One region of the Phycicoccus duodecadis genome, then DNA from elsewhere that is predicted to be linked to it. Evidence: predicted binding sites of a transcription regulator. Region 1 holds the regulator's gene; the other holds the start of a gene.

Region 1 (15,805 bases):
GCAGGTCCGGCGTGGTCATGGCGGTGATGGTGCGGCGCGAGGCCGGCTCCATCCGCAGGGCCACCACGTCCGGGTGGTGCACGGTGCGCAGGATCAGATCGGGGATGAGTGCCACCCCGAGACCCTCGGCGACCAGCCCCATCACCGCCACGTAGTCCTCGGTCTCGTACGCGACGTCGGGCCGGAAGCCCGCGGCGTCGGCCAGCTGCAGCAGGTGGCCGCGGCAACGCGGGCAGCCGGCGATCCACGGCTCGTCCCGGAGGTCGGCCAGGTGCACCGTCTCCTGGTCGGCGACCCGGTGGGTGCGCGGCACCGCCAGGCGCACCTCGTCGTCGAGCAGGGGGGTGATGACGAAGGCGTCGAGGTCCTCCTCGCCGCGGGCCAGGTCGGTGCCCTCGTAGGCGAACGCGATGGCCAGGTCGCACTCGCCGGCCCGCAGCGCCGCGATGCTCTGCGGCGGCTCGGCCTCGGTGAAGCTGATGCTCACGTCGGGGAAGCGGGCCTTGACCAGCGCCAGCGCCCGCGGCACCAAAGTGGCCGATGCCGACGGGAAGGCCATGATGCGCACCCGCCCGCTGCGCAGCCCGGCGATGGCGGCCACCTCCTCCTCGGCGGCGTCGAGCGCGGCCAGCACGGGGCCGGCGTGGCGGGCCAGGACACGCCCGGCCTCGGTGAGCCGGACGTTGCGCCCGACCCGCTCGACCAGGGCGGTGCCGGTGCGCTGCTCGAGGCGGCGCACCATCTGCGAGATGGCGGGCTGGGTGTACCCGAGCGCGCCGGCGGCCGCCGTGAAGCTGCCCTCGTCGGCGATGGCGCGCATGACGCGCAGTCCTGCGGCGTCGATCATGCCCCACAGCGTATAACCCCGTGTTATCGATCGTGCCCTGTCGGCGGGTCGGGCGATACTGGAGCCATGCCGGATGCCGCCCCGACCTCCCCGTCGTCGCGCCCGCCCCACCCCGGGCCGCTGGCCGCCCCGGCGCCGGTCCTGCGGACCGACGACACCGCCACCCCGGCGTGGGCGCTCACCCAGCCGCCGGCCGAGGCGCGCAGCCCCGAGGCCGTCGCCCGGCTGGCCGGCCTGCTGCACGACCATCCCGGCACGATCGTGCTCACCGGTGCGGGCATGTCCACCGACAGCGGCATCCCCGACTACCGCGGGCGTGACGGCACGCGGCGCGTCACCCCGATGCAGCACGGCGAGTTCTGCGCCAGCACCGAGAACCGGCGCCGGTACTGGGCGCGCTCATTCGTGGGGTGGCAGCGCTTCTCGCGGGCCGAGCCCAACGCGGGGCACCGCGCGGTGGCGGCCCTGCAGCGCGCGGGCGTGCTCGGCCCGGTCGTCACCCAGAACGTCGACGGCCTGCACCAGGTCGCCGGCAGCCGCGACGTCACCGAGCTGCACGGCACCCTGGCCGAGGTCGTGTGCCTCACCTGCGGCGACCGCAGCCCGCGCGAGGCCCTGCAGCGCCGGATGGCCGAGGCCAACCCGGGGTTCGAGGCACTGGTGCGGGGCGAGGTGGCCGACGGCTCCCGGGTCAGCAGCCAGATCCGCCCCGACGGCGACGTGGTCCTGCCCGACGAGGCCGTCGCCGGCTTCCACCTCGCCGGGTGCCTGGTCTGCGGGGCCGACACCCTCAAGCCCGATGTCGTGTTCTTCGGCGGCTCCGTCCCGCGCGAGCGCGTCGACCACGTCTTCGCGCTCACCGACGCCGCGCCGGCCCTGCTGGTGCTCGGCTCCTCGCTGGCGGTGATGTCGGGCCTGCGGTTCGTCCGGCACGCCGCCCGCCGCGGCATCCCGGTGGTCGGCGTGACCCGCGGCCCCACGCGCGGCGACGAGCACATGTCGCTGCGCGTCGACGCCGACCTCGCGCCCACGCTCGAGCAGGTCCTCGCGGCCCGGGGCCGGGCCGCGTGACGGCCGGTTCTGCGGCCGGTGACGACGACGTCGTCGTCCGGGCCGCCACCCCGGCCGACCTACCCGGGATGGCCGCCATCTACAACGACGCCGTGCTGCACTCGCTCGCCACCTTCGACGTCGAACCCCGCCCCGACGACCACTACGCCGACCGGCTACGGTCCGAGGCGCCCGGCGACCACGTGCTGGTCGCCGTCCGGCAGCCGTCGGCCGAGGTGCTGGGGTACGCGTTCAGCGGCGTCTACCGCCCACGGGCCGCCTACGACGCGACGCGCGAGGTCTCGGTCTACCTCGCCGACGTGGCCCGCGGCCGGGGGCTCGGGCGCCGCCTGTACACCGAGCTGTTCGCCCGGGTCGACGCCGACGGCATCCACACCTGCCTGGCCGTCATCGCCCAGCCCAACCCGGCCAGCGAGGCCCTGCACCGGTCCTTCGGCTTCGAGCCGGTGGGCACGCTGCGGGAGGTGGGCCGCAAGTTCGACCGCTGGGTCGACACCGCGCTCTGGCAGCGCCGCCGCCCGGCCGCGCCCGACGCCGGGCCCTGAGGGCTCACTCGGGGCGGGGCTCGTGGATCGGCTCCTTGGGCAGCTTCTTGACCTTGCGGGTCCGCCGCCGCCGGCTCGGGATCATCGAGCGCATCTCCTCGAGCCGCCCGAAGCACAGCAGCCGGTCGCCCGCCTGCAGCACATGGTTCCCGTTCGGGTTCGGGACCACCGACGTCCCGCGGTGCAGCGTCAGCGCGGTGATGTCACGCTCGCGCAGCCCCGACGCCGCCAGTGTCTTGCCCACCAGGTCCGACGCCTCGAGCACCGCGATCTCGGCCACGCCGTAGCCCGTCGAGACCGTCAGCCGCTGGCGCACGTCGATCTCGGGGAAGGCCACCTGGTTGTCGATGTAGTCGATGATCGCGCCGGCCACGTCGAGCTTGGTCGCGGTCTCGATGCCCTCCAGGCCGGGGGAGGAGTTGACCTCCATCACGAGCGGGCCCTCGGCGCCCTCGAGCATGTCGACGCCGGCCACCCGCAGGCCCATGATCTGGGCCGAGCGCACCGCCGCCTTCTCGAACTCGGGGTCGAGCTCGACCGGTTCGACCGACCCGCCCCGGTGCACGTTCGAGCGGAACTCGTCGCCCTTGGCCACGCGGCGCATCGCCGCCACCACGCGGTCGCCGACGACCAGCGCCCGGATGTCGCGCCCCTTGCTCTCGCTGACGAAGTGCTGGATGAGCACGTTCTGCCGGGTCGAGTGCAGCGTCTCGATGATCGCCTCGGCCACCTTGATCGTCGGCGCCAGGATCACCCCGATGCCCTGGGTGCCCTCGAGCAGCTTGATGACCACCGGCGCGCCGCCGACCCGCTCGATGGCCGCGATGACGTCGGCCCGGTCGCGCACGAACGTCGTCGGCGGCATCCCGATGTGGTGGCGCGACAGGATCTGGGTGGCGCGCAGCTTGTCCCGCGAGTTCGCGATGCCCCACGAGGTGCTCGGCGTGTAGACGTCCATCTGCTCGAACTGGCGCACCACCGCGGTGCCGAAGTACGTGACGGAGTTGCCGATCCGCGGCAGGATCGCGTCGTACGTCGAGAGGCGCTTGCCCCGGAACTGCAGGTCGGGCTCGTCCCCGGAGAGGTCGATGCCGAACCGTAGGGTGTTCAGCACCTTGACGGTGTGGCCCCGGTCGGCGGCGGCGGTGCGCAGGCGCTGCGTACTGTACGAGCGAGGTGCGCGGGAGAGGATCGCGAGCTTCATGGCTTCCTGAACGGAGAGGACGGACGGTGTCGGACGGTCGTGCGGGCCCGGGCGCTGCAGCCTCGACCGACAGTCTTGCCTACACCCTCGCCGGGTGGCGCGAGTGGGTCAGCCTCCCGTCCGCGGGGGTCCCGTGGGTCAAGGCCAAGCTCGACACCGGCGCCCGCTCGTCCTCCGTGCACGCCTTCGACCTCGAGGAGCTCGAGCGCGACGGCGAGCGCTGGGTGCGCTTCACCATCCGCCCGTGGCAGCGCTCCGACGACGACGCCGTGGTGGTCGAGCGCCCGGTCCTCGACGTCCGCGACGTGCGCTCGTCCTCCGGCCACACCGAGCAGCGCCTCGTCGTCGCCCTGGACCTGACCCTGATGGGCCGCACCGTCAGCGCCGAGATGACGCTCGCCAACCGCGACGAGATGGGCTTCCGGATGCTCGTCGGCCGCGAGGCGCTGCGCCAGGGGTACGCCGTCGACCCCGGCCGTTCCTACCTCGGGGGCCGCCCGCCGCTGCGCCTGCGCCGGCGCAACCGGGGGGCCGGCTGATGGCCCGGGCGCTGCGGCCCTCGTTCGAGATCGGCAGCGTGCGGGTGCGGGCCGGGCGCGCCCAGTCGCTGGCGCTGCCCATCACCCGCCTGGTCACCGGCGCCGACGTCGACCTGCCCATCCGCGTCGTCCACGGCCGTGAGGAGGGCCCCACGGTGTGGGTCGACGCCGCCATCCACGGCGACGAGGCCGTGGGCGTCGAGGTGGTCCGCCAGGTGCTGGCCGCCCTCGACCCGAAGACGTTGCGCGGCACCCTGATCGCCGTGCCGATCGTGAACGTGCTGGGGTTCATGAACGGCAGCCGCTACCTGCCCGACCGGCGCGACCTGAACCGCTCGTTCCCCGGGGCGCCCCGCGGCTCGCTGGCGGGCCGCATCGCGCACCTGTTCATGACCCAGGTCGTCGACCAGTGCGAGGTGGGCATCGACCTGCACACCGGCTCCGACCGGCGCACCAACCTCCCGCAGATCCGCGCCGACCTCGAGGACGCGCGGACCCGCGAGCTGGCCGCCGCCTTCGCCGCGCCGGTGATGCTGCACGCCAAGGTGCGCGACGGCTCGCTGCGCCACGCCGCCCGCGAGCACGGGGCCACGGTGCTGCTCTACGAGGCGGGGGAGGCCTGGCGGATGGATGCCTGGGCCGTCGAGGCCGGGGTGCTGGGGGTGCGCCGGGTGCTGGCCGCGCTCGGGATGACCGAGCCCGTGGCCGAGGACCCGCCGGCCGCCTCCGAGGTCTCGTGGCGCAGCGGCTGGGTGCGGGCCCGCGGCACCGGGATGCTCCACCTCGAGGCCGGCCTCGGCCAGCGCGTCGAGGAGGGTCAGCGCCTCGGCGGCCTGTTCGACTCCTTCGGCAAGCGCGTGCGGCTGGTGCACGCCAACCGGGCCGGCGTCGTCATCGGGCGCACCGAGGCTCCGCTGGTGACCTCGGGCGACGCGGTCGTGCACATCGCCGAGGTCGAGGCCTGACCCGAGCCGGCCCGGCCCCGGTCATCCTGCTCCACTCCGGTCACCCCGATCCGCACCGGTCCCAGGTGACCGCTGCACCGCAGCCTGGCCGGTGCGCCACGGGCTCACCGGCCAGGCAGCGGCTCAGACGCGCCGCAGCACCGCGGTGACCTTGCCGAGGATGGTCGCGTGGTCGCCGTCGATGGGGTCGAAGGCCTGGTTGTGCGGCATCAGCCACACCTTGCCGTCCTTGCGCTTGAACGTCTTGACGGTGGCCTCGTTGTCGAGCATGGCCGCCACGATGTCGCCGTTGTCGGCGTTGGGCTGCTGGCGCACGACCACCCAGTCGCCGTCGCAGATGGCGGCGTCGATCATCGAGTCGCCGACCACCTTCAGCAGGAACAGCGAGCCCTCGCCCACGATCTGCCGGGGCAGCGGGAAGACGTCGTCGACGACCTCCTCGGCCGTGATCGGCACACCGGCGGCGATGCGGCCGAGCACCGGCACGTAGGTGGCCTCGGGGCGGTCGTCGTGGATGCCGGTGACGTCGACGTCGTCGTGCTCGACCTCGGCGCTGCGCCGGTAGCCGCCCTCGTCGGCGGTGTCGGGGGAGAGGACCTCGATGGCACGCGGCCGGTTGGGGTCGCGGCGCAGGTAGCCCTTGCGCTCGAGCGCGGACAGCTGGTGCGCGACCGAGCTGGGGGAGGTGAGCCCGACGGCCTCGCCGATCTCGCGCATGCTCGGCGGGTAGCCGCGACGGTCGATGGCGTTGCGGATCACCTCGAGGACCTTGCGCTGGCGGTGCGTGAGCTCCCCGCCGTCGCCCCGGTCGGGCATCTCGTGGATGTCGGCGTTCCTCGGACGTGCCATCTCGACCCTTTCGCTGCGTCCGGGGCCCCAGGAGCGCCCGGATCGGGGTGTTATCGCAGGTCAGCCGGCTTGTCGGTGCTCATGTGCAGGCTGGTGCGCATGAGAACAGCCTACGCGGTTCGTACAGGGGATTCAAACATTCTTACGACGCGTGTCTTGAACCGGTCGAACATCCGTGCTACAACTCGTACAGACGTTCTATCGAACAACGGTTCGACGGTGGCACTGGCCGCTGGGATGGAGGACATGATGAGTGCGATCGCCTGGGAGCCCACCGAGGGCTTCGTCCACCCGCTGCCGCAGGGGCCCCGGCTCGTCGTCGTGCGGGGCGGCGCCGGTCCTGCTGCCGGCGTGTCCGAGGGCGGCGTGTCCGAGGGCGGCGTGTCCGAGGGCTTGCGCCTCACGGCCCGCGGCCGTCTCGCCCTGCTCGTGCTGGCCGCGCTCGTGGTGGCCGCCGTCCTGGGTTTCGGGGGCGTCGGCGATGCCGGCGCCGTCACCGCTGAGCACGCGGTCACCGTCGGCGCCGGGCAGACCCTGTCCGAGGTCGCCGCGGCCGAGCTCCCGGGCCTGTCCGTCAGCCAGGGCGTCCTCGCCATCCAGCTGGCCAACAGGCTGAGCACGGCCCAGGTCAGCGCCGGCCAGCGGCTCGTCATCCCCCGCGGCTGACCCGCCGGCGTCGGGCTGGCAGCCCCGTCGGCCCCCCTCGTCCGAGTCCCTCGACCCGACTCAGGACGCCGAAGGGCGTCACCTCCGTGCAGGAGGGGTGACGCCCTTCGTGCTGTCCGTGGCGGCCTCCGCCGACCTGTCCCTTTGCTGCCACACCCTGCCCCCATCGACCGAACGGCCGAGGGGGGATGGCCCGTCCTGTCGGAGTCCGGCGCTGGACGACCGAGAGGGCGTGCTCAGCGCTGTCCACCGCGCGGGCGCGCCACGAAACTCCCTACATGCAGCCCCGCCGGCGGAGCACCTACCGCGCCACGCACCACCCGGTCGTCCACTGTGGCGGCTCGGGCCGGTGGCTGTGGACGTGTGGGTGCGGAGCCCGGGGTATCGCATCCTCCGGAGGCTGGCACCACGCGTTTACGGCAGCGCTCGTGCACCAGAGCCTGAGTCCGGGGGAGTAGGCGTGCGGCCCGGGGGCAACAGAGGGTCCCCGGGTCGCACGCCTCGTCCCCGTCCACACTCGCCGGACGGGGGCGACGCATCGCAGGGGCGCGGGCCCACCCTGGCTGGGGGTGGCGGGCTCGCGCAGCGTCATGCCCGGGAACAGAAGTCTCGACGGCGTCGTTCTGCAGTGGTGTAATGAAGTAATCACTGCAAAGGAGAACGACATGCGCCCAGGACACCGACCCGACGACGACACCCGCGAGCACGGCGCCGGCCGCCCCGGCCGGGGCCGTCGCGGCGGCTGGCAGCAGGGCGACCTGCCGCCGGCCGACGACGCCCCGGACTGGTTCGCCGGCCGCCTGCCTGACGGCTGGTTCGACGCGCTCGACGTCACCGTCGACCGCGAGGAGATCGTGGTCGTCGGCACCCTCTCGGGGGTGCCGCACGACACGGCGCCCGGCGAGGTCGAGGGCCGCATCTCGCGCTTCCGGGCCGACACCCGGGAGCAGCGGATGGCGGTCGCCCAGGAGGCCCAGGCGCGCTACGGCCGCACGGTGTCCTGGGGTGCCCGCGTGGGCGAGCACACCGCCCTGTTCACCCACCTCGCCGTGCCGGTGATGACGCGCCTGCGCCAGCCCGAGCGCGCGGTGCTCGACACCCTCGTCGACGCCGGCGTGGCCCGCTCCCGCAGCGACGCCCTGGCGTGGTCGGTCAAGCTGGTCGGCCAGCACGCCGAGGCCTGGCTCGGAGAGCTGCGCGAGGCCATGACGCACGTCGACGACCTGCGCGCCCGCGGCCCGCAGCTCTGAGACCCGGCCCCTAGGGTCGGGGGATGCGCGTCGTCAGTCTCATCCCGTCGGCCACCGAGATCCTGTTCGCGGTGGGCGCGGGCGACGAGGTGGTGGGCGTGACCTTCGAGTGCGACCACCCGGCGCAGGCGCGAGGCCGCCGGATCGTCTCGACGACGACCCTGGCCGAGGGGCTCTCGCCGCGCGAGATCGACGACGCGGTGGCCGCGGCCGTCGCGGCGGGGGAGGACCTCTACCGGCTGGATGCCGGGGCCCTGGCCGGGCTGGACGCCGACCTGGTGGTCACGCAGGACCTGTGCGCGGTGTGCGCCCTTGACGCCGCGACCGTCGACGAGGCGCTGGCCCATCTCAGCTGCCGCGCCGAGGTGCTCACCGTCGACCCGCACGACCTCGAGGGCGTGTTCGCCTCGGTGCTGAGGATCGGCGCCGCCGTGGGGTGCGAAGCCGAGGCGCAGGCGCTCGTGGCGCGCTGCCGCGACCGGCTGGCGGCCGTCGAGCGGTCGGTGGCGGGGCGTCCGCGTCCGCGGGTGGTCGTGCTGGAGTGGACCGACCCGCCCTACGCGCCGGGGCACTGGATCCCCGAGATGGTCGCGCTGGCCGGCGGCGAGTGCGTGCTCGGGACGGCCGGCGAGCGGTCGGGCCGGGTCACCTGGGACGACGTGGCGGCCGCGCGGCCCGACGTCGTGGTGGTGGCGCCGTGCGGCTACGACCGCGCCGGGGCGCAGGAGCAGGCGGACGCCCTCGTCGCCGCGGGGCTGCTGCCGGCGGCGGTACGGGTGCACGCGGTCGACGCGAACGGGGAGTGGGCCCGGCCCGGGCCGCGGCTGGTCGACGGGGTGGAGGAGCTGGCGCGAGTGCTGCATCCCCCGGCCTGAGCGACCCGGCGGGGTCCGGCGGGTCGAGGTGCGGTCAGTGGTGCCGCTTGCAGCGGCGCGGGCCGTGGCCGTCGATGCCGAGGCGGGCGGGCAGGGACGACAGGGCGGCGAACCCGACGACGACGGCGTCGAGGATGGGGGAGGCGGCGTCGTCGCCCGCGCTGCCGCGGCGGGCGGTCGCGCACTCGGTATAGCGCCCCATGGGGCCTTCCAGGTGGTACCTCATGACCCGAGCTCTCCCTGATCAGCGTCGGTGGATCTGCGTACTCCTCCACGGTGACAAGGAGCGCGGCCGCCCCGCAGGGCTTCCTGAGAGAGCCTGGCCGAACGGGCGACGACACGACCGAACGGCTGATGGCTGCCCGGCATCCTTCCGCGCGCTCGACCCCTAGATGTGGTGCCTCTCCCGTCACATCAGCCCCAGCAGTAGTACCCCGACACGCCGCCGGCAGCGACACGCCGCACCCCTGCACCCCCTCTGACCTGCGCAAACAGCCGTTCGGACGATTCTTGGCCCCGCCTGCTTGCGTCGCCGGTCACACCGGGGGCATGATGAGCACAACATCTAGTGGTTACACCGCTGTAGTTCGTCCACATGTTGTGAACAGGAAACACCGGTCGTCCACAGGTTGTTCACACCACAGTCCACCGTTCCATCCACAGGGGAGGGAGTCCCAGCGCCATGCACTGCCCGTTCTGCCGCCACACCGACTCCCGCGTGATGGACTCGCGCACCACCGACGACGGCTCGTCCATCCGCCGCCGCCGGCAGTGCCCCGAGTGCGGTCGGCGCTTCACCACCGTCGAGACGGCCAGCCTGAGCGTGGTCAAGCGCTCCGGCGCCACCGAGCCGTTCAGCCGGGCCAAGGTCCTCGTCGGCGTCCGCAAGGCCTGCCAGGGCCGCCCGGTCACCGAGGACGACCTCGCCCTCCTCGCCCAGAAGGTCGAGGAGACCATCCGCAGCGCCGGCTCCGCCGAGATCGACGCCCACGAGGTCGGCCTCGCCGTCCTCGAGCCGTTGCGCGAGCTCGACGAGGTGGCGTACCTGCGCTTCGCGAGCGTCTACCAGGCCTTCGACTCCCTCGACGACTTCGAGTCGGCCATCACCCTCCTGCGCGCCGAGCGCGACGCCACCGCGGAGGAACCGCAGGCCACGCGGCCTGTCGGACCCCAGCAGTAGAACAGACACCAAGGTCACCACCGCTCCCGGCTGAGGGGGCAGAAGAGAGGAACTCGTATGACCGACATCGCCGGAGCACGTGCAGGTGCCCGCAAGCCCGCCAAGGGCAAGGGGGTGCGCATCGAGCGCATCTACACCACCCCGGGCGTCCACCCCTACGACGAGGTGACCTGGGAGAAGCGCGACGTCGTCCAGCAGAACTGGAAGACCGGCGAGACGATCTTCGAGCAGCGCGGCGTCGAGTTCCCCGACTTCTGGAGCGTCAACGCCTCCACCATCGTCACCACCAAGTACTTCCGCGGCGCCGTGGGCACCGAGGCGCGCGAGACCGGGCTCAAGCAGCTCATCGACCGCGTGGTCCTCACCTACGTCAAGGCCGGTAAGGACCACGGCTACTTCGCCGTCCCCGAGGACGCCGAGATCTTCGAGCACGAGCTGACCTACGCCCTGCTGCACCAGGTGTTCAGCTTCAACAGCCCGGTCTGGTTCAACGTCGGCACCGCGAGCCCGCAGCAGGTCAGCGCCTGCTTCATCCTCTCGGTCGACGACTCGATGGACTCCATCCTCAACTGGTACAAGGAGGAGGGCTTCATCTTCAAGGGCGGCTCCGGTGCCGGCCTGAACCTCTCGCGCATCCGCTCCTCCAAGGAGCTGCTGTCTTCCGGTGGCACCGCCTCCGGCCCGGTCTCCTTCATGCGCGGCGCCGACGCGTCCGCGGGCACCATCAAGTCCGGTGGCGCCACCCGCCGCGCGGCCAAGATGGTCGTCCTCGACGTCGACCACCCCGACATCGTCGAGTTCGTCGAGACCAAGGCGCGCGAGGAGGACAAGATCCGCGCCCTGCGCGACGCCGGCTTCGACATGGACCTCGGCGGCAAGGACATCACCTCCGTCCAGTACCAGAACGCCAACAACTCCGTGCGGGTCACCGACGCCTTCATGCGCGCGGTCGAGGAGGGCACCGAGTTCGGGCTCACCTCCCGCCAGGACGGCTCGGTCATCGAGACCGTCGACGCCCGCGAGCTCATGGGCAAGATCGCCAAGGCCGCGTGGGAGTGCGCCGACCCGGGCATCCAGTACGACGACACCATCAACGACTGGCACACCAACCCCGAGTCGGGCCGGATCACCGCGTCCAACCCGTGCTCGGAGTACATGAGCCTCGACAACAGCTCGTGCAACCTGGCCAGCCTCAACCTGCTGAAGTTCCTCAAGGACGACGACACCTTCGACGCCGTCACCTTCCAGAAGGTCGTCGAGCTCGTCATCACCGCGATGGACATCTCGATCTGCTTCGCCGACTTCCCGACCGAGCCGATCGGCAAGACCACCCGCGACTACCGCCAGCTGGGGATCGGCTACGCCAACCTCGGCGCGCTGCTCATGGCCAGTGGTCTGGGCTACGACTCCGACGGTGGCCGGGCCCTGGCCGCCAGCATCACCTCGCTGCTCACCGGTGCCGCCTACAAGCGCTCCGCCGAGATGGCCGCGGTCGTCGGCCCCTACGCCGGGTACGCCCGCAACGCCGAGGCCCACCAGCGGGTCATGCGCAAGCACGCCGCCGCCAACGACGCGGTGCGCACGGTCAGCACGCTCGACAAGGACGTCCACCGGATGGCCACCAAGGCCTGGGACGACGTCGTCAAGCTCGGTGAGAAGAACGGCTTCCGCAACGCCCAGGCGTCGGTGCTGGCCCCCACCGGGACCATCGGCTTCATGATGGACTGCGACACCACCGGCATCGAGCCCGACTTCTCGCTGGTCAAGTTCAAGAAGCTCGTCGGCGGCGGGTCGATGCAGATCGTCAACCTCACGATCCCGCGGGCCCTGCGCAAGCTCGGCTACACCGAGGAGACCGTCGAGGCCATCGTCGAGTACATCGCCGACAAGGGTCACGTCATCGACGCCCCCGGCCTGAAGACCGAGCACTACGAGGTCTTCGACACCGCGATGGGTGCGCGCGCCATTTCCCCGATGGGCCACGTGCGGATGATGGCGGCCACGCAGCCGTTCCTGTCGGGCGCGATCAGCAAGACGGTCAACCTGCCCGAGACCGCCACGGTCGAGGAGATCGAGGAGGTCTACATCCAGGGCTGGAAGTCGGGCCTGAAGGCGCTGGCCGTCTACCGCGACAACTGCAAGGTGGGCCAGCCCCTTTCCGACGGCGGCTCGACCGCCAAGGACGCCGCGGCCGACAAGGCCTCGGCCGCGGCCAAGGCCGCGCAGACGCTGGTTGAGGGAACGCAGATCGTGGAGAAGGTCGTCTACCGGCCCACCCGCGAGCGGCTGCCGAAGCGCCGCACCAGCCAGACCACGTCGTTCGCCGTGGGTGGCGCCGAGGGCTACCTCACCGCCGGCACCTACGACGACGGCCGCCTGGGCGAGGTGTTCCTCAAGTTCGGCAAGCAGGGCTCCACGCTCGCCGGTGTCATGGACGCCTTCTCGATCGTCACCTCGGTCGCGCTGCAGTACGGCGTGCCGCTCGAGACGTTCGTCGAGAAGTTCACGAACATGCGCTTCGAGCCGGCCGGGATGACCGACGACCCCGACGTGCGGATGGCGCAGTCCCTCATGGACTACGTGTTCCGGCGGCTGGCGCTCGACCACCTCGACTTCGACACCCGGTCCTACATGGGCATCCACACGGCCGAGGAGCGGGCGCGCCAGCTCGAGACCGGCTCGTACGCCCCGGAGGCCGCGGAGTCCGACGAGGAGCTCGTGGGCGAGATCGAGTCGCTCTCGGCGGGCATCGGCGCCTCGGCGAAGAAGGCCGAGGAGCCGGCGCCGTCCGGCCCGACGGTCATCGAGTCCAGCGGCGACGCCGAGTCGGCCTCGACCCTGGCGTCCGGTTCCGGCGCGGCCTCGGCCCGCGAGGTCTCCGCCGAGATCCACAGCTCGGCCGACCTGCTCGCGGCGTTCGGCAACTCCAAGGCCGCCGACGCCCCGATGTGCATGACCTGCGGGACCAAGATGCGCCCCGCCGGCTCCTGCTACGTCTGCGAAGGCTGCGGCAGCACCAGCGGCTGCAGCTGATGTCAGTTCTCACTCGGATGTCAGTGGATTCTCACGGGATTGTCAGTGGATTCTCACGAGATGTCAGTGGATTCTCACGAGAGTGTCAGTGACAGAACGGATATCTGAGAAGAACGCCTGAGGGCGGACCGCATGAGCGGTCCGCCCTCAGGCGTTGGGTCGTACGGGGGCTACCGCCGCGGCTCGCAGCCGAAGTGGTACCCCCGCTTCATCAGCACGTCGGCGAGTGACATGCCACAGGTGAGGCAGTTCGTGTACTTGACTGCCCCGGTCTCGGTATGAGGCGCTGAAGACGAGACTTTAGGGGTGGGACTCGGCGTGGGTAGGGCCGTGGTCCCACGGTTGACCTCGCGGGCAGCCTGTCGCTCCTTCAGCGCGAGTGCTTCGCGTCGCCGTCTGATCTCGGCTTGGCGTTCTGCGGATCGCTGTTCTCTTTCGGCCTGTTGCGCTTCACGTTCGGCCTTCGCGACGTCGCGGAGCCGCTTGTTCTCGGTGGCGGTGTTGCAGTCCCCGTAGACGCGGGCGTACTCGATTTGCCCCGGACGGGGGCGGCTCATTTTGACGTACAGGAGGTCAGATTCGGCGAGGTGCTTGAGGTAGTCGATGACGGCGCTTGAGCGGCGCAGGCCGTCGCTGTGGAGGGTAAAGCCGTTTCTACTGAGCGTGCGGTAGCAGTCGGCGACGGTGAACTTCTGGCCGTCGGGGCGCCCGAGGATATGCGCTTCGTAGATCAGGGCGTGCCAGTGGGTGGCGTGGCCGCGGACCCCGATGTCGTTCGGGAGTTCGGTGCTCAGGACGGCTGGGACGAAGCCGTGCTCAGCGATGATGCGGGCGTAGGTGCCGCTGAGTTTCCAGCGACCGTCGAGCGCGTTGGCGTATTTGGCGAGGAACTCTCGGACGTTGCGGTCCTCTTCGAGGAGTCTCTCGATGCGTGCTGCGGCGACGCGTTGCCGCGCGTCGGCCTCATGTCTGGCCTGCGCCTCGCGTCGCTGCCGTTCTTCGCGAATCCCGGCCTGCGCGTCGAAGTCGGCCTTGCGGGCGGTCAGGTACTCAGCGTGCTCGGCCCGCAGTCGCCTCGTCGTCGGTGTCTGCATTCCGTCCGGGGTGATCTCGCACTCGGCGAGGACGTCGATGCCGAAGAAGCCGAACGAGTGAAGGGACTCGGCCCTCTCCTGCGGTGGGATCTGGAACATCCGGTCGTCGCTCGGCCAGTCGCAGAACGTCTCTTCGCACTCGTGAGCGTCGGTGTCGATCCAGACGGTGCCGACCTGCTCCTCGATCGGGTTGATCCAGAACAGCGGCACTTGGGCGGCCAGCATGGCCTGGTGGAGGGCACCGAAGGCCACTGCGCCTGCTGAACCTCGCGATGTACAGCGCACGTTGCGGGCCTCGCGCAGGTGAGGCGGAATGTGGCCGAGCAGCCACACGCAGGTGAGTCCTTGCTCGGTGTAGGACTCGTGGCGGGCTTTCCATTGCGCGACCGTCAGGGGGGCGTACTGGACCTCGATGGCGACCTGTCGGCCGTCGGGCCACGTAAGCATCACGTCGGCGCGGCGTTCCTTTGACCGGGTCGCTTGCTCGGGCTGGGCCACTACGGCACCGGCGTACTTCTCTTTCACCCAGCGAGAGATCAGGGCCTTGGCCTGCTGGTGAAACAGGCCTTCCTTGGCGTGGCCGCCCGCCCCACGCCGGTGGGAGAAGCCGTCGCGCCGGGTGGATCGAGCGACGGTTGTCAGTTCTCTTGCGTCGCAGGTCGGCATGAAGCATTCAAGGTGTTCCTTGGCCCATGTGCGGATCTCCGCGGCCGTCCCGTCGTGGAGGTAGTACAGGGGCCCACCGGGGGCGGCTTTGTGACGGGCGTAGACAAGTCGTTCTTCGCCGTTCTGGAACTGGGCCAGCGCCGAACGCTCGTGTGCGGTCCCCCTCATGCGCAAATCATCGGCTAAAGCACTGACACCCCACAGCGTCTTTCTGCATGCTGCTGCGCGTTGTGCTCCCTCGTTCGGGGGAGCGGAGTGAAGCCGATCAAGGAGCGAGGGCGATTGGAAACGGCCAGGGCGCCTAGCGCGGTGGCCGTCAGCATCGGCCGTCGGCGGTGGGCTGACAGTCGAGGTCGCAAGGTTTCATTGATCGGCCAGTTAGGAAACGTTGTCGGCTGATCGTGACCCAAGGGTGGGGTCACCTTGGGCGTGGAGGCCGCTGGGTGGGGCTTGGTGCCGTGTCGAGGAGTGCGAATCTGAGGTCGGGGGAGAGCGTGAACCGGTCGGGTCCTGACTCTCCAAAGATGATGGCGCCACGATTGGCGAGTGCGCCAATCTGTACCTGAGTGTCGTTCGGTAGTTCTCGGGTGCCGAGGTTGCCGGTCATGATCTTGTAGAGAGTCCGGGCTGCGCCGTGGTGGAGGCTGTCGTCGTTGTCGCGACGCCGGTTCAGTTCGGTGGTGATCTTTGCGAGCCCGGAGCCGCGTGCCGTAATGGCGACGTCGGGTTCGATGGTGACGTCCAGGCCGAGCGGTTCGAGGCGAGCGCGTAGGTCTTGGATGACGGCGTGGGTGTGGGTGAGGTCCCAGCCGAGGGCCGCGGCGAGGCGGCGGGTGGGTTGCCGCTTCCGGATGGCTGTGAGGGTGCGGGCGAGCAGGACTGCGTCGTCTTCGAGTTCAGTGGAGGGTTCGGGCAGCGGTTCGGTGAGGAGGTCGTCGAGGGAGACGCCCGCGGCGCGGGCGCAGTTGACGATGTCGGAGATGGCGATGCCGGGGCTGACGGCGTTCTCGAAAAGCATCAT
Region 2 (15,805 bases), 2.6 Mb from region 1:
CCGCGCCAGGGCGCCGGCGGCCACGGCCACCCCGATGCCGTAGGCGCGCGCCAGCTCGGCCGGATGGAACGGCACGTGCGTGCGGGCGTAGCGGGCCACGAGGTCGCCGAGCGGGTCGTCGACGGGCTCCAGGAAGGTCTGCGGCACGCCGGGGGGCAGTGAGGCGCCGAGGGCGTCGCGCAGCCGGGAGGCGTCCTCGATGGCCGACCAGCGCTCCTCGCCCGCGACCCGGACCGGGATGACCTGGCGCGCGCCCCCGAGCCCGGCCAGCCACGACTCGACGTCGTCGCCCGAGACGCCTTCGCGGCACCGCGCCAGCACCGCCTCGACCGACAGCGGCCCGAGCACCCGCAGCAGGTCGAGGACGTCGTCGGCGTCGCGGGCCGCCCGCTCGGGGGTGAGTCGCTGCAGCTCGGCCTCGGTCCGCGCCACCTGCTCGGCGTCGAGGAGGTCGCGCAGGGCCAGCCCCTCGGAGCCGCCGAGCAGCTCCGCCAGCAGCGAGGGGTCGAGAGCCAGCGCCGCCGCCCGGCGCTCGGCCAGCGGGGTGTCGCCCTCGTACAGGAACTGCGCGACGTAGCCGAACAGCAGCGACTTGGCGAAGGGCGAGGGCGTGCGCGACTCGACGTCGACGACGGTGACCTTGCGGCCGGCGACGTCGCGCATCAGGTCGACCAGCCCCGGGACGTCGAACACGTCCTGGACGCACTCACGCACGGCCTCGAGCACGATCGGGAAGGTGGGGTAGCGGCTCGCGACCTCGAGCAGCTGCGAGGCACGCTGGCGCTGCTGCCACAGCGGCTGGCGGCGCCCCGGCTGGCGGCGCGGGAGCAGCAGGGCCCGCGCGGCGCACTCGCGGAAACGGCTCGCGAACAGGGCCGAGCCGCCGATCTCGTCGGTGACCAGCGTGCGCACGTCGTCGGCGTCGAGGGTGACGAGGTCGAGCAGCTCGCGTCCCACCCCGCGCCGGTCGACCCCCTCGACGTCGTCGAACTCGAGGTCGGGCAGCCGCAGCACGATGCCGTCGTCGCCGTGCATCGCCTGCACGTCGACGCCGAACCGCTCGCGCATCCGGGCGCTGACCGCCAGTGCCCACGGGGCGTGGACCTGCGCGCCGAACGGGGAGTGCACGGCCACCCGCCAGTCGCCGAGCTCGTCGCGGAAGCGCTCGACGACGATGGTGCGGTCGTCGGGGACGTGCCCCGTGGTCTCGCGTTGCTCGCGCAGGTAGGTCAGCAGGTTGTCGGCAGCCCACTCGTCGAGCCCGGCGGCCATCACCCGCTCACGAGCCGCGGCGGGGGAGAGGGCCTCGACCTCGCGGACGAAGGCCCCGACGGCGCGGCCGAGCTCGGCCGGCCGCCCGAGCGAGTCGCCCTTCCAGAACGGCAGCCGCCCCGGCAGGCCGGGCGCCGGGGTGACCAGCACGCGGTCGTGGGTGATGTCCTCGATGCGCCAGGTGCTGGTGCCCAGGGTGAACAGGTCGCCGACCCGCGACTCGTAGACCATCTCCTCGTCGAGCTCGCCGACGCGGCGACCGGGGCCCTCGCCGGTGGCCAGGAACACGGCGTACAGGCCGCGGTCGGGGATGGTGCCGCCGGAGGTGACGGCCAGCCGCTGGGCGCCGCGCCGGCCGGTGAGGGTGTCAGAGAGGCGGTCCCAGGTGATGCGCGCCCGTAGCTCGGCGAAGTCCTCGCTGGGGTACTTGCCGGCCAGCATGTCGAGCACCGACTCGAGGACCGGACGGCTGAGGGTGGAGTACGGGGCCGAGCGCCGGGCCAGGGCCAGCACGTCGTCGACGGTCCACTCGTCGAGGGCGCACATGGCGACCACCTGCTGGGCGAGGACGTCGAGCGGGGTCGTGGGGACGTGCAGGGCCTCGATCTGCCCGGCCAGCATCCGCTCGACCACGACGGCCGTCTGCACCAGGTCGCCGCGGAACTTGGGGAACAGGACCCCCCGGCTGACCGCGCCCACCTGGTGCCCCGCTCGGCCGACGCGCTGGAGGCCGGAGGCGACCGAGGGCGGCGACTCGACCTGCACGACGAGGTCGACCGCGCCCATGTCGATGCCGAGCTCGAGGCTGCTCGTGGCCACGACGGCGGGCAGCCGCCCGGACTTGAGCTCCTCCTCGATGGTCGCGCGCTGCTCCTTGCTGACCGACCCGTGGTGGGCGCGGGCGAGGACGGCCGCGCCGCCGATCGCCGCCGCGCCGGTCGCCGCCGCGCCGTCCTCGGCCGCCGCGCCCCGCTCCGCCCAGATCTCGTTGAGGCGGGTGGTGAGCCGCTCGGCCAGGCGCCGGCTGTTGGAGAACACCAGCGTGGACGTGTGCTCGGCCACGAGGTCGACGATGCGCTCCTCGACGTGCGGCCAGATGGACGCCCGCCGCTCCGGACCCGACGCCGCGCCCGAGAGGTCACCGGTGGGCTGGCCCAGCTCGGACATGTCGGGGACGGGCACGACGACCCGGAGGTCCCACTCCTTGGTGGACGGCGGCTGCACGACGTCGACGGGGCGGCCCCCCGCGAGGTAGCGCGCGACCTCCTCGACCGGGCGCACGGTGGCCGACAGCCCGATGCGCTGGGCGGGGGTGTCGAGCAGGGCGTCGAGCCGCTCGAGGCTGAGCGCGAGGTGCGCGCCACGCTTGGTGCCGGCCAGCGCGTGGACCTCGTCGAGGATGACGGTCTCGACCCCCGCCAGCGCCTCACGGGCGGCCGAGGTGAGCAGCAGGAAGAGCGACTCGGGCGTGGTGATGAGCACGTCGGACGGGGTGCGGGCGAACGCGCGCCGCTCGTCGGCCGGGGTGTCGCCGGAGCGCACCGCGACGCTGATGTCGGGCTCGGGCAGCCCGAGCCGGGCCGCCGCGTGCCGGATGCCGACCAGCGGGCTGCGCAGGTTGCGCTCGACGTCGACGGCCAGGGCCTTCATCGGCGAGACGTAGAGGACCCGGCAGCGCCGGAGCCGCTCCTCGGGGACGGGCTCGGCCGCCAGCCGGTCGAGGGCCCAGAGGAAGGCCGACAGGGTCTTGCCGGAGCCGGTGGGCGCCACGACCAGGGCGTGGTGACCGCTGCTGACGGCCTCCCAGGCGCCCGCCTGGGCGGCGGTGGGCGCGCTGAAGCTCCCCCGGAACCACGCGGACGTGGCGGGGGAGAAGCGGTCGAGGACGTCGCCGGACATGTGGGAGCCAGCCTGCCATCCGGCACCGACACCCGGGCACCTGTCACAGTGGCCGGGTGAGCAGCACCGCGCCCCGGGTCGGCTTCGGGCTGCCGGTGGCCGGCCGCTGGGCCACGCCGGTGACCATGCTCGAGGTCGCCACCCGGGCCGAGAGCCTGGGGTATGACTCGCTGTGGGCCTTCCAGCGCACGCTCTGGCCGGTGGACGGCCGGCTGGGGCCGTCGCACCGCAGCGTCCTCGACCCGGTGGTCGCGCTGGCCCTGGTCGCCGGGCACACGTCGCGCATCCGGCTCGGCACCGCCACCGTCTGCGCGCCCTTCACCGCGCCGGCCCTGCTCGCCAAGACGACGGCCTCGCTCGACGTGGTCTCTGGGGGCCGGCTCACGGTGGGGGTCGGGATGGGCTGGCTGCCCGAGGAGTACGCGACCGCCGGGGTGCCGATGCAGCGCCGCGGAGCCCGGTTCGAGGAGTACCTGCACTGCCTGGTCGCGCTCTGGACCCAGGACCCGGTCGAGTTCGCCGGTGAGTTCTACACGGTGCCGTGCTCGCACGTGGGCCCGGCGCCGGTGCAGCGGCCGCACCCGCCGCTCCTGGTGGGCGGCACTGCCGAGCCCGCGCTGCGGCGGGCCGGCCGACTGGCCCAGGGCTGGGTCGCGAGCAGCAGCCACGACCCCCACCGCCTGGCGGCCGACATCCGGACCGTCCGCGCCGGCGCCCACGAGGCGGGGCGCGACCCCGACGCCCTCACCGTGCTGGTGCGCGTGGTCCCCGAGCTGCTGGCCCGCGACCCGGGGTCGGGGCGGCGGCCGTTCCGCGGGACCCGCGAGCAGCTGCTCGCCGACGTGGCGGCCCTGGGGGAGCAGGGCGCCACCGACGTCCTGCTCGACCTGAACCTCTCGGCCGAGGTCGGGACGCTCGACGTGCCGGAGGACGTCGCGCTCGAGCGGGCCGTCGCGGTGCTCGAGGCGCTGGCTCCCCGGCCCTAGACGACCTGGTCCTCGGAGGCCGCCCAGCCGGTGAGGCCCACGACGCGCAGCACGACGATCTCGTCGAACGGCTCGTGGGCGTACTGCGGGTACTTGCGCGCCAGCAGTGCCGACAGCCGGGCGGCGCTGCCCTCGGGCGGCTCGGGCTCGTGGCGCAGGGTGGCGCGCACCCACCACAGCCGCGACCAGTCGTCGCGGTCCCAGCACTCGGCGAGGAGGGCGGCGCGCGGGTCGCGGTCGAGGTTGCGGCTGCGGTTGAGCCGCGGCGAGTCCTTGGGCTTGACCCGGTCGACGCCGAAGCCCACCAGGTCGCCGTCGAGGGCGAAGGCGCAGGGCACGGAGTCGACCCCGCGCTCGGGGTGCAGGGTGGACAGGATGCCGTGGTCGGCGCCGTCGAGCCGGGCGCGGGCGTCCTCGGGAGTGAGCCTCATGCCGTGATCGTAGGGCGCGGCCGTACGATGACACCGTCCTGAGGGGCCGCGCGCCCCGTCGTCACCGTCGACGTGTGGGAGGCCCGATGAACCCGGCCGTGTGGGTGGAGCGCCATGGGCGCCGTCGACCCGGGGATGCCGCGCTGGCCGAGGGCGAGGGGGTGTACGCCACCTGGGCGCAGTGGGCCGAGCGCACCGCCCGCCTCGCCGGGGGTCTGCGCGAGGAGCTGGGCCTGAAGCCGGGCGACCGGCTCGCCATCGTGATGCGCAACCGCCCGCAGTACCTCGAGGCGCTGTACGCCGCCTGGCACGCGGGGCTCGTGGCGGTGCCGGTCAACGCCCGGCTGCACCGCGACGAGATCGCCTACGTCCTCGAGCACAGCGGCACCCGGGTCGCCGTCACCGACGACGACCACGCCGACGACGTCGAGTCGCTGCTGGGACGGGTCGCCTCGCTGGAGGCCGTCGTGGTGGCGCCGGGGGAGCGGTGGCAGCGCCTGGGCGGCGCCGAGCCGGTGCCGGTCGCCGACCTCGCACCGTCCGACCCGGCGTGGCTCTTCTACACCTCGGGCACCACCGGCCGGCCGAAGGGCGCCACCCTGACCGCCCGCAACCTGCTCACCGCCTCGCTCAGCTACTTCGCCGACATCGACCCGGTGGCCGCCACCGACGCGATGCTGCACGCCGCGCCGCTCTCGCACGGCTCGGGCCTCTACGGGCTGCCGCACGTGGCCAAGGGAGCCGTCAGCGTGCTGCCCGAGTCGGGCGGGGTCGACGGCGCCGAGATCGCGACCCTCCTGCGGCGGTGGCCCGGCACGAGCATGTTCGCGGCGCCCACCATGGTCAAGCGGCTCACGGCCGACCCCGCGGTGGTCGGTGCCGCCGAGCATCTCAAGACCATCGTCTACGGCGGGGCGCCGATGTACCTGGCCGACCTCGAGGAGGCGCTCGCCGTGTTCGGCCCGCGGCTGGCGCAGATCTACGGCCAGGGCGAGACGCCGATGACGATCACCGGGCTCTCCAAGGCCGACCACGCCGAGCGCGACCACCCGCGCTGGCACGAGCGCGTGCAGAGCGTGGGCTTCCCGCGCACCGACGTCGAGGTGGCCGTGGTCGACGCCGACGACCGCCCGGTGCCCGTCGGCGAGACCGGCGAGGTGCTCGTGCGCGGTGACGTCGTGATGGCCGGCTACTGGGACCAGCCCGACGCCACCGCCGAGACGTTGCGCGGCGGCTGGCTGCACACCGGCGACCTGGGGGCCTTCGACGACGACGGCTTCCTGACCCTGAAGGACCGCTCGAAGGACCTCATCATCAGCGGCGGCATGAACATCTACCCCCGCGAGGTCGAGGAGGCGCTGCTGCACCATCCCGGCGTGCGCGCGGTGGCGGTCGTGGGCCGCCCCGACCCGCAGTGGGGCGAGACCGTGGTGGCGTTCGTGGTGCCCGACGACGAGGCCGCGGCCCCGACGCCGGAGGACCTCGACCGCACCTGCCTCGAGCGCATCGCCCGGTACAAGCGGCCCAAGGACTACCGCGTCGTGCCGGCCCTGCCCACGAACAACTACGGCAAGGTCCTCAAGCGCGAGCTGCGTCAGCAGCTGGCGGCCGACGCCGGGAGCGCCTAGCGCCCCGGGCCGCCGGCCACCTCAGACCCGCGGCTGCTGCTGGGTGATGCAGTGGATGCCGCCGCCGCGCTCGAACAGGGGGCGGGCGTCGACCCCGACGACCTGCCGCCCCGAGTACGCCGCGGCCAGGATCGAGAGGGAGGCGCCGTCCTGCGGGTCCTCGAACGCGCACGCGACCACGCCGCCGTTGCAGACGTAGTGGTTGATGTAGGACCAGTCGACCCAGTCGTCCCCGTCCTCCAGGGTCGTGGGCGCCGGCACACGGACCACCTCCAGCTCGCGGCCGCGCGCGTCGCGGGCGGCCTGGAGGACCTGCTCGAGCTCGACGCTGACCTCGTGGTCGGGGTGGGCCGGGTCGGCCTGCCAGTGCAGCAGGACCAGGCCGGGGTCGGCGAAGGTCGCGACGATGTCGACGTGCCCACGCGTCCCGAACTCGTCGTAGTCGCGGGCCAGCCCCCGCGGCAGCCAGATACAGGTGCGGGCCCCGATGGTGCGGGCCAGCTCGGCCTCGACGTCGGCCTTCGCCATCCCCGGGTTGCGGCCCGGGTCGAGCTGCACCGTCTCGGTGAGCAGCACGGTGCCGAGGCCGTCGACGTGCAGGCCGCCACCCTCGTTGACCATCTCGGAGCCGATGCGCGTCACCCCGGCCCGGTCCGCGACGAAGGCGCCGACGCGGGAGTCGTGCTCCCAGACGGCCCACTCCTGCCCGCCCCAGCCGTTGAAGACCCAGTCGACCGCGGCCGGCGAGCCGTCGGCGTCGACCACGAAGGTGGGGCCGATGTCGCGCATCCAGGCGTCGTCGAGCGGCGCCTCGACGACGTCGATGCCGTACGGCCGGGCGCCGTCGCCGTCGAGCCACCGGCGGGCGACCTCGCTGTCGGCGGGGTCGGCCACCACGGTGACGGCCTCGAAGCCCGCGACCGCCCGGGCCACCGACGACCACGTGCGGTGCGCGTCGTCGGCCTCCTCCTGGGTCTCGCCGAGGGCGTAGCCCGCGGTCGGCCATGCCATCCAGGTGCGTTCGTGCGGTGCCCACTCGGGCGGCATCCGCCGGTCCCCTGCGCCGGCCACGGCTACTCCCCGCGCCGGTGCTCGGCCCGCACCGGCTCGGCCAGGACGCCGTACGCGTCGGGCCGGCGGGTGGCCAGGAACGGGAAGAGGGTGAGCCAGTCGTCGCGCTGGGCCAGGTCGAGGTCGGCGACGAGCACCGCGCTCTCGTCGCGTGGGGCCCGCACCAGGACGCGGCCGTAGGGGTCGGCGATGAACGAGGAGCCGTAGAACGTGATGAGGCCCTCGGTGCCGTAGCGGTTGGGCACGACCACGAAGACGCCGCTGGCGATGGCGTGCCCGACGATGGTGTGCTCCCACAGCGGGCGGGTGTCGAAGTCGGGGTGGTCGGGCTCGGAGCCGATGGCCGTCGGGTAGGCGAGCACCTGGGCCCCGCCGAGGCTGTAGGCGCGGGCCACCTCGGGGAACCACTCGTCCCAGCAGGTGGGCAGCCCCAGCCGCATCCCGAGGTCGTCGAGGGCGTACACCGGGAAGGCGTCGTCGGCCGGACCGGGGCGGAAGTAGCGGTCCTCGTAGTAGCCGGCCGTCACCGGGATGTGCGTCTTGCGGGTGCGCCCGACCAGCGTGCCGTCGGGCGCGACCAGCACGGCCGAGTTGAAGCCCAGGCCGTCGTCGGTGCCGTCGGCGGCATCGGCCTTCTCGTAGAGGCTGGCGTGCACGTAGGCGCCGGTGGCCGCGGCGGCCTCGCGGGCGAGCGCCACGGTGGGCCCGTCCTCGAGCGACTCGGCGGTGACGTCCGGGCGGCCGCTCGGCAGGGTGTCGGCGGGGTAGCGCGACAGGGTGAGCTCGGGCAGGAACACGACCCGGGCGCCGGCGTCGGCGGCGGTGCGGATGCCGTCGAGCAGCCTCGCGCGCAGCCGGTCGGGGTCTGCGTCCCATGCGTGCTGGACCAGCCCGACGCGCACCGGCGCGTCCTCGGGCTCGTGGACACGGGCGAGCGACGGCGGGACCCCGTCGGCGGTGATGAGGCGCATGCGGGCCAGTATGCCGTCCGCCCGGGTCGCGGCGTCAGGGGCGACGTCTACCATCGGCCCGTGCGACATTCGAGGTTCTGGGAGCTCATGGCCGGCGAGTTCGGCGCCGCCTACGCGCCCACCCTGGCGCGCTCGCACGTGCTCTCCGCCCTCGGCGGCCGCACCCCCGACGAGGCGCTGCGGTCCGGCATGTCCCCGCGCGAGGTGTGGGACGCCCTGTGCGAGGACCAGGACGTCCCCGAGAGCCGGCGGCACGGCCTCGACCCGGCCCCGCGCCGGCCCTGACGCGCGGCGGTCGGGGGCGCGCCGGTCGGGGGCGCGGCCGATAATCCCGTGGCCGGTGTCGGCGCGCTGGTCTAGGTTCCTGCTCGTGGATGACGTGCTGCTGCGCGCCCGGGGGCTGCGCAAGACCTTCGGTGACTTCGTCGCCGTCGACGGCATCGACGTCGAGGTCCGCCGGGGCGAGGCCTTCGGGTTCCTCGGCCCCAACGGCGCCGGCAAGTCCTCGACGATGAAGATGGTCGGCTGCGTCTCCCCGGTCTCCGGCGGCGAGCTCAGCATCCTCGGCCTCGACCCGGCCACCGACGGCCCCGCCATCCGGGCCCGGCTGGGCGTGTGCCCGCAGCAGGACATGCTCGACGAGGACCTGTCGGTCGAGGAGAACCTCTGGGTCTACGGCCGCTTCTTCGGCCTCTCGAAGCGGGAGGTGCGGGCCCGGGCCGACGAGCTGCTCGAGTTCGCGCAGCTCACCGAGCGCCGCCACGACCGGGTCGAGCCGCTCTCGGGCGGGATGAAGCGCCGGCTCACCATCGCCCGGGCACTGGTCAACAACCCCGAGGTCCTGCTCCTCGACGAGCCGACCACCGGCCTCGACCCGCAGGCGCGCCACGTCCTCTGGGACCGGCTCTACCGCCTCAAGCGCGACGGCGTCACCCTCATCATCACCACCCACTACATGGACGAGGCCGAGCAGCTCTGCGACCGGCTCGTCGTCATGGACCACGGCCGCATCGTCGCCGAGGGGAGCCCGCGCGAGCTCATCGACCGGCACTCCACCCGTGAGGTGGTCGAGCTGCGCTTCCCGGTCGACGAGCAGGAGCGCCACGTCGAGCCCGTGCGCACCGTGGCCGACCGGGTCGAGGTGCTGCCCGACCGGCTGCTCGTCTACACCGCCGACGGCGACGACGCGCTGGCCGCCCTGCACGGGCGCGGCATCCAGCCGCTGTCGGCGCTCGTGCGCCGGTCGACCCTCGAGGACGTCTTCCTCCACCTCACCGGCCGGACCCTGGTCGACTGATGTCGCTCGTCCTGCCTCCGACCGCCCCGGCCGCCGACGCGGGGGGCAGCGGACGTCTGGCGGCCGGGCCGCGGCGTCCCCTCGGGCGCGGCGAGCGGGTCACGGCGGCGATGGCGCACCACGTCCTGGTCTACCGGCGCACCTGGCGCGGATCGGTCATCAGCCGGTTCCTGTCGCCGCTGTTCTTCCTGGCCGCCATGGGCCTGGGCCTGGGCTCCCTGGTCGACGCCGGCGGCGGGGTCGGGCAGTCCTACCTGCAGTTCGTCGTGCCGGGGATCATCGCCTACCAGGGTGCGCTGCTCGGGTTCGGCGACGCCACCTACCCGGTGCTCGGCTACATCAAGTGGAACCGGATGTACTCGGCCACCCTGGCGACGCCGCTGGGGGTCACGGACGTCCTGGTCGGCCACCTCACCGTCCTCGCCGCGAACCTGGCCGTCGCGACCGCCGTCTTCGTCGCGGTCGCCGCGCTCTTCGGGGCCTTCGCCTCCTGGTGGGTGCTGCTGGCGGTGCCCGTGGGGATGCTCACCGGCCTCGCCTTCGCCGTGCCCACGTTCGCGGTCAGCGCCACCATCCTCACCGACAACGTCTTCGGCGTCCTCTACCGCTTCGTGCTCACGCCGGTCCTGCTCTTCTCGGGCACCTTCTTCCCGCTCGAGCAGCTGGCCGGGTGGCTACAGCCCGTCGCGTGGGTCACCCCGCTGTGGCACGGGGTCGTCCTGGCGCGGGCGGCCGCCGCGGGGGAGTGGCCCGGGGCCATGGGGCTGGTGCACCTCGGGGTCATCGCCCTCTTCATCGGCGTCGGCTGGGTCGTGGCCCACCGTGCGTTCAGCCGGCGGCTGCTGTCGTGAGCACCTCCGCGCCCCCGCGCCGGGGCCCGCGCGTCCTGCCGTTCCCGGCGGCGGCAGGGCTGGCCCGCTTCGTCGTCGCCCGCAACGCCACCGCCTTCCGGCGGGCCTGGGTGCTGCTGCTCAGCGGCTTCGTCGAGCCCGTGTTCTACCTGTTCTCGCTGGGCGTCGGGCTCGGCGCGCTGATCGGCCGGGTCACCACCGACGGCGGCTCGGTCGTCGAGTACGCGGCCTTCGTCGCCCCGGGCCTGCTGGCCGCGTCGGCGATGAACGGGGCGATCTTCGACGCCACCTTCAACGTCTTCTTCAAGCTCCGCTACCAGCACCTGTACGACGCCATGCTCGCGACACCGATCGGGCCGCGCGACATCGCGGTCGGCGAGATCACGTGGTCGCTGCTGCGGGGTTCCCTCTACTCGGGGATGTTCCTCGTCGTGGCGCTGGTCGCCGGGCTCGTCCGGTCGTGGTGGGCGCTGCTCGCGCTGCCGGCCGGGGTGCTCATCGGGCTGGCGTTCGGGGCGGTCGGGATGTTCACGACCACCTACCTGCGCTCGTGGCAGGACTTCGACTACGTGACCCTGGCGATCCAGCCGATGTTCCTGTTCTCCGCCACCTTCTTCCCGCTGAGCACCTACCCGGACGCGCTGCAGTGGCTGGTCCGACTGACCCCGCTCTACCACGGGGTCGCGCTCGAGCGTGGGCTCATGCTCGGCGAGGTCGGCTGGGGGCTGCTGTGGCACGTCGCATACCTGCTGGTGCTGGGCGTGGTGGGGGTCGTCGGCACCTCGCGGCGCATCGCCACGCTGCTGCTCACCTGAGCGACCGGGCACGGCGGAGGACGTCGGCGTGTCGCGGCGCGCCGCCGCCGCGTCGAACACGTGTTCGTCTACGCTCGTCCACAGGTGGCGGTTCCGGCCGCACCCGTCCACAGGCCTCACGGCGGCCCGTGACGGCTGTCGGTGCCTCCACCTAGCGTCTGACCAGACCTCGCGACGAGACCGACAGCGGGAGCTGGTCGCCGGTGGACGCGATCGATGACGACACGAAGGAACAGGTGTGACATGGCTGGACCCAACGGATCTCGCGGCGCCGTCCTCACCGCCCCCGCGGTGAACACCAAGGGCAACGGTGGCGGTGAGCGCGACAAGGCCATCGCCTCGGTGATGGCGCAGATCGAGAAGCAGCACGGCAAGGGCGCGGTCATGCGCCTCGGCGACGACGTCCGCCCCCCCATCGCCGTCATCCCCACGGGCTCCATCGCCCTCGACGTCGCGCTCGGCATCGGTGGCCTGCCTCGCGGCCGCGTCGTCGAGATCTACGGCCCGGAGTCCTCCGGTAAGACGACCGTCGCGCTGCACGCGGTGGCCAACGCCCAGCGGGCCGGCGGCATCGCGGCCTTCATCGACGCCGAGCACGCGCTCGACCCCGAGTACGCCAAGGCCCTCGGCGTCGACACCGACGCCCTGCTGGTCTCCCAGCCCGACACGGGGGAGCAGGCGCTCGAGATCGCCGACATGCTGATCCGCTCCGGCGCCCTCGACATCATCGTCATCGACTCCGTCGCGGCCCTGGTGCCCCGGGCCGAGATCGAGGGCGAGATGGGCGACAGCCACGTCGGCCTACAGGCCCGCCTGATGTCGCAGGCGCTGCGCAAGATCACCGGTGCCCTCAACACCACCGGCACCACCGCGATCTTCATCAACCAGCTGCGCGAGAAGATCGGCGTGATGTTCGGCTCGCCCGAGACCACCACGGGTGGCAAGGCGCTGAAGTTCTACGCCTCGGTCCGCCTCGACGTCCGCCGTATCGAGACCCTCAAGGACGGCACCGACGCGGTCGGCAACCGCACCCGCTGCAAGGTCGTCAAGAACAAGGTGGCCCCGCCGTTCAAGCAGGCCGAGTTCGACATCCTCTACGGGCAGGGCATCTCCCGCGAGGGCGGCCTCATCGACATGGGCGTCGACCACGGCTTCGTGCGCAAGGCCGGCGCCTGGTACACCTACGAGGGCGACCAGCTGGGCCAGGGCAAGGAGAACGCCCGCCAGTTCCTCAAGGACAACCCCGAGCTCGGCGTCGAGCTCGAGAAGAAGATCAAGGAGAAGCTCGGCATCGGGGTCCCGCGCCCCGAGGAGCCGGTCGCGGCGGACGTCGCCGTCGACTTCTGAGCCGAGCAGCGTGGCGTTCGCCGACGGCACGGCCCCGCCGCCCTCCTGGGCGGCGGGGCCGACCCCGTCCCCTGCACCCGGGCCCGACCCCGAGAGCGACCCCCGCACCCGCGGTGAGGCCGTCGACCCGCACGACTGGGCCCGCCAGATCGTCCTGCGCCAGCTGACGGCCGCACCACGCAGCCGGGCCCAGCTCGAGCAGGCCCTCCGCCGCAAGCAGTGCCCCGATGACGTCGCGACCGCGGTGCTCGACCGGATGGAGGAGGTCGGCCTGGTCGACGACGAGGCCTACGCCGGGATGCTCGTGCGCAGCCAGCAGGCCGGCCGCGGCCTGGCCCGCCGGGCGCTGCGCCAGGAGCTGCGCAAGAAGGGGGTCGACGACGAGACGGCCCAAGCGGCCCTCGACGCGCTCGACCCGCACGCCGAGGAGGAGCGCGCCCGCGAGCTCGTGGCCAAGAAGCTGCGCACCCTGCACGGCCTCGAGCCGGTGGTGCAGACCCGGCGCCTCGCCGGCCTGCTGGCGCGCAAGGGCTACGACGGCGAGCTGGCGATGCGGGTGGTCCGCGACGCCGTGCGCGACGCGCCCGAGCACCGGCGCGACTGACGGCCCAGGTCGGTGGTCGCGGGTCGGTGGTCGCGGAGCGGCCCCGCAAAGGCGTGGCCCCTGTCAGCGGTCTCTCTTAGAGTTCCCTCAGGCGTCGAGCCACCGGCGCCGTCACAGGGAGGGGTGCACCGTGTCCGACGCGGTCGTGGCCGAAGGGCTCACGAAGGTCTACGGCAAGGGCGAGGGGCAGGTGCGCGCCCTGGACGGGCTCGACCTCACCGTCGCCGAGGGCACGGTGGTCGGCCTGCTGGGGCCCAACGGGGCGGGCAAGACGACCACCATCAAGGTCCTCACCACCTTGCTGGTCCCCGACGGGGGCCGGGCGCGCGTGCTGGGCACCGACGTCCTGGCCGACCCGGCGACGGTCCGCTCCACCATCGGCGTCAGCGGCCAGTACGCCGCGGTCGACGAGTACCTCACCGGCTTCGAGAACCTCGACATGGTCGGGCGGCTCTACCACCTGGGTGCGAAGGCGTCGCGGGTGCGGGCGCGTGAGCTGCTCGAGCAGTTCGACCTCGCCGACGCCGCCGACCGTCAGGTCAAGGGGTACTCCGGGGGGATGCGTCGCCGCCTCGACCTCGCGGGCGCCCTGGTGGCCCACCCGCCGATCCTCTTCCTCGACGAGCCCACCACGGGCCTCGACCCGCGCTCACGGCTCGGGATGTGGGCGGTCATCGGCGACCTCGTGCGCGGCGGCACCACGCTGCTGCTCACGACGCAGTACCTCGAGGAGGCCGACCAGCTGGCCGACCGCATCGCCGTGATCGACCACGGCCGCGTCATCGCCGAGGGCACCGCCGACGAGCTCAAGGAGCAGGTGGGCGGTGAGCGGGTCGAGGTCGTGGTGGCTCACGAGGCCGACCGCGAGCGGGCCCGGGAGGTGCTCTCGGGTGTCGGCATCGGTGCGCCCGTCCTCGAGCGGCGCGGGCGGCGCATCACGGTGCCGGTCAGCGGGGGAGCCGGGGTGCTGGTCGAGGTCGTCCGCCGCCTCGACGACGCCTCGGTGCCGGTCTCCGACCTGGCGCTGCGCCGGCCGACGCTCGACGACGTGTTCCTCAGCCTCACCGGGCACGCCTCCGCGAGCCCCGACGACGCGGACCCCGACGACGCCGGCGACCCGGGCGGCGGGGCCGGGCACCGCGCAGACCCCGAACCCACCCCCTCCGGAAGGGGCAAGCGATGAGCACCCTCGGGCACACCGTCGGCGACGCCGTCACCGTCACCCGGCGCAACCTCATCAAGATCAAGCGGGTCCCCGACCTCCTGGTCTTCACGACGCTGTCGCCGATCATGTTCGTCCTGCTGTTCGCCTACGTCTTCGGCGGCGCCATCGGGTCGCAGAACACCGGTGTCGACTACAAGGAGTTCCTCATCGCGGGGATCTTCGCCCAGACCGTCGTGTTCGGCAGCACCTTCACCGGCTTCAGCCTGGCCGAGGACCTGCAGAAGGGCGTCATCGACCGCTTCCGCACCCTGCCCATGGCGCCGTCGGCGATGCTCTTCGGGCGCACCCTGTCCGACGTCGTCAACAACGTCATCAGCCTCGTCGTCATGGGCCTGACCGGCCTCCTGGTCGGCTGGCGCATCCGCAGCAACCCGCTCGACGCCCTGGCCGGGGCCCTGGTGCTGCTGTTCTTCGCCTACGCGATCTCCTGGATCATGGCCTACGTCGGGCTCATCGTCCGCACCCCGGAGGTCGTCAACAACGCGAGCTTCATCGTGATCTTCCCGCTGACCTTCATCGCCAACACCTTCGTCAGCCCCGAGTCGCTGCCCACCGTGCTGCGCGTCTTTGCCTACTGGAACCCGGTCTCGAGCGTCACCCAGTCGGCGCGCGAGCTGTTCGGCAACACCAACCCGGCCTTCCCACCGCCGCAGGTGTGGCCGCTGCAGCACCCGGTGCTCTACTCGCTCCTGTGGTCGGTGGCCGTGCTCGTGGTCTTCGTGCCCCTGTCGATCCGGCAGTACCAGCGCACCACCTCGCGCTGAGCCTGGCGAGGGTCGCGGCGGCGCCCGCGGCGGCGGGTGCGTTTCGCCGCGCCGCCGGGCCCGCCTACCCTGGAGCGGCCATGACTGCAGCCAAGACCTACGACGTGCGCACCCACGGGTGCCAGATGAACGTCCACGACTCCGAGCGCCTGGCGGGACTCCTCGAGACCGCCGGCTACGTCGACCTCGCCAGCATCCCGGCCGGTGAGCGCCCCGACGTCGCCGACGTCGTGGTGTTCAACACCTGCGCGGTGCGCGAGAACGCCGACAACAAGCTCTACGGCAACCTCGGGCAGCTGCGCCCGGCCAAGACCGCCAACCCCGACCTGCAGATCGCCGTCGGGGGCTGCATGGCCCAGAAGGACCGCGAGACCATCGTGCAGCGGGCCCCCTGGGTCGACGTCGTCTTCGGCACCCACAACATCGGCAGCCTCCCGGCCCTGCTCGACCGCGCCCGCCACAACAAGCGCGCCGAGGTCGAGATCCTCGAGCCGCTCGAGACCTTCCCCTCGACCCTGCCGACGCGGCGCGACTCCGCGTTCTCGGGCTGGGTGTCGATCTCGGTGGGCTGCAACAACACCTGCACCTTCTGCATCGTGCCGAGCCTGCGCGGCAAGGAGCAGGACCGCCGCCCCGGCGAGATC

What was found. The regulator LexA, encoded in region 1, represses DNA repair genes until DNA is damaged. The targets are predictions, from matches to a motif close to TCGAACANNTGTTCGA.
Region 2: the regulator LexA is predicted to act here: its motif matches at 11,274-11,289, upstream of recA (recombinase RecA).

What each region holds. Positions count from the first base shown of each region.
Region 1 covers NZ_PJNE01000001.1:609,654-625,458, reverse strand. Annotated here, with positions in the region: gene ATL31_RS02840 (LysR family transcriptional regulator) at 1-847, opposite strand, end outside; gene ATL31_RS02835 (NAD-dependent protein deacetylase) at 914-1,918, shown strand; gene ATL31_RS02830 (GNAT family N-acetyltransferase) at 1,915-2,463, shown strand; gene ATL31_RS02825 (RimK family alpha-L-glutamate ligase) at 2,468-3,667, opposite strand; gene ATL31_RS02820 (ATP-dependent zinc protease family protein) at 3,694-4,206, shown strand; gene ATL31_RS02815 (succinylglutamate desuccinylase/aspartoacylase family protein) at 4,206-5,171, shown strand; gene lexA (transcriptional repressor LexA) at 5,295-6,020, opposite strand; gene ATL31_RS02805 (LysM peptidoglycan-binding domain-containing protein) at 6,240-6,686, shown strand; gene ATL31_RS02800 (hypothetical protein) at 7,352-7,936, shown strand; gene ATL31_RS02795 (cobalamin-binding protein) at 7,960-8,811, shown strand; gene ATL31_RS16385 (hypothetical protein) at 8,846-9,013, opposite strand; gene nrdR (transcriptional regulator NrdR) at 9,494-9,991, shown strand; gene ATL31_RS02785 (vitamin B12-dependent ribonucleotide reductase) at 10,049-13,024, shown strand; gene ATL31_RS02780 (competence protein CoiA family protein) at 13,195-14,952, opposite strand; gene ATL31_RS02775 (hypothetical protein) at 15,203-15,805, opposite strand, start outside.
Region 2 covers NZ_PJNE01000001.1:3,212,272-3,228,076, forward strand. Annotated here, with positions in the region: gene ATL31_RS14890 (ATP-dependent helicase) at 1-3,171, opposite strand, end outside; gene ATL31_RS14895 (TIGR03619 family F420-dependent LLM class oxidoreductase) at 3,228-4,157, shown strand; gene ATL31_RS14900 (PNPOx family protein) at 4,154-4,588, opposite strand; gene ATL31_RS14905 (AMP-binding protein) at 4,675-6,216, shown strand; gene ATL31_RS14910 (agmatine deiminase family protein) at 6,238-7,263, opposite strand; gene ATL31_RS14915 (nitrilase-related carbon-nitrogen hydrolase) at 7,290-8,258, opposite strand; gene ATL31_RS14920 (DUF3046 domain-containing protein) at 8,319-8,543, shown strand; gene ATL31_RS14925 (ABC transporter ATP-binding protein) at 8,629-9,555, shown strand; gene ATL31_RS14930 (ABC transporter permease) at 9,555-10,406, shown strand; gene ATL31_RS14935 (ABC transporter permease) at 10,403-11,221, shown strand; gene recA (recombinase RecA) at 11,567-12,568, shown strand; gene ATL31_RS14945 (regulatory protein RecX) at 12,579-13,172, shown strand; gene ATL31_RS14950 (ATP-binding cassette domain-containing protein) at 13,303-14,355, shown strand; gene ATL31_RS14955 (ABC transporter permease) at 14,352-15,161, shown strand; gene miaB (tRNA (N6-isopentenyl adenosine(37)-C2)-methylthiotransferase MiaB) at 15,242-15,805, shown strand, end outside.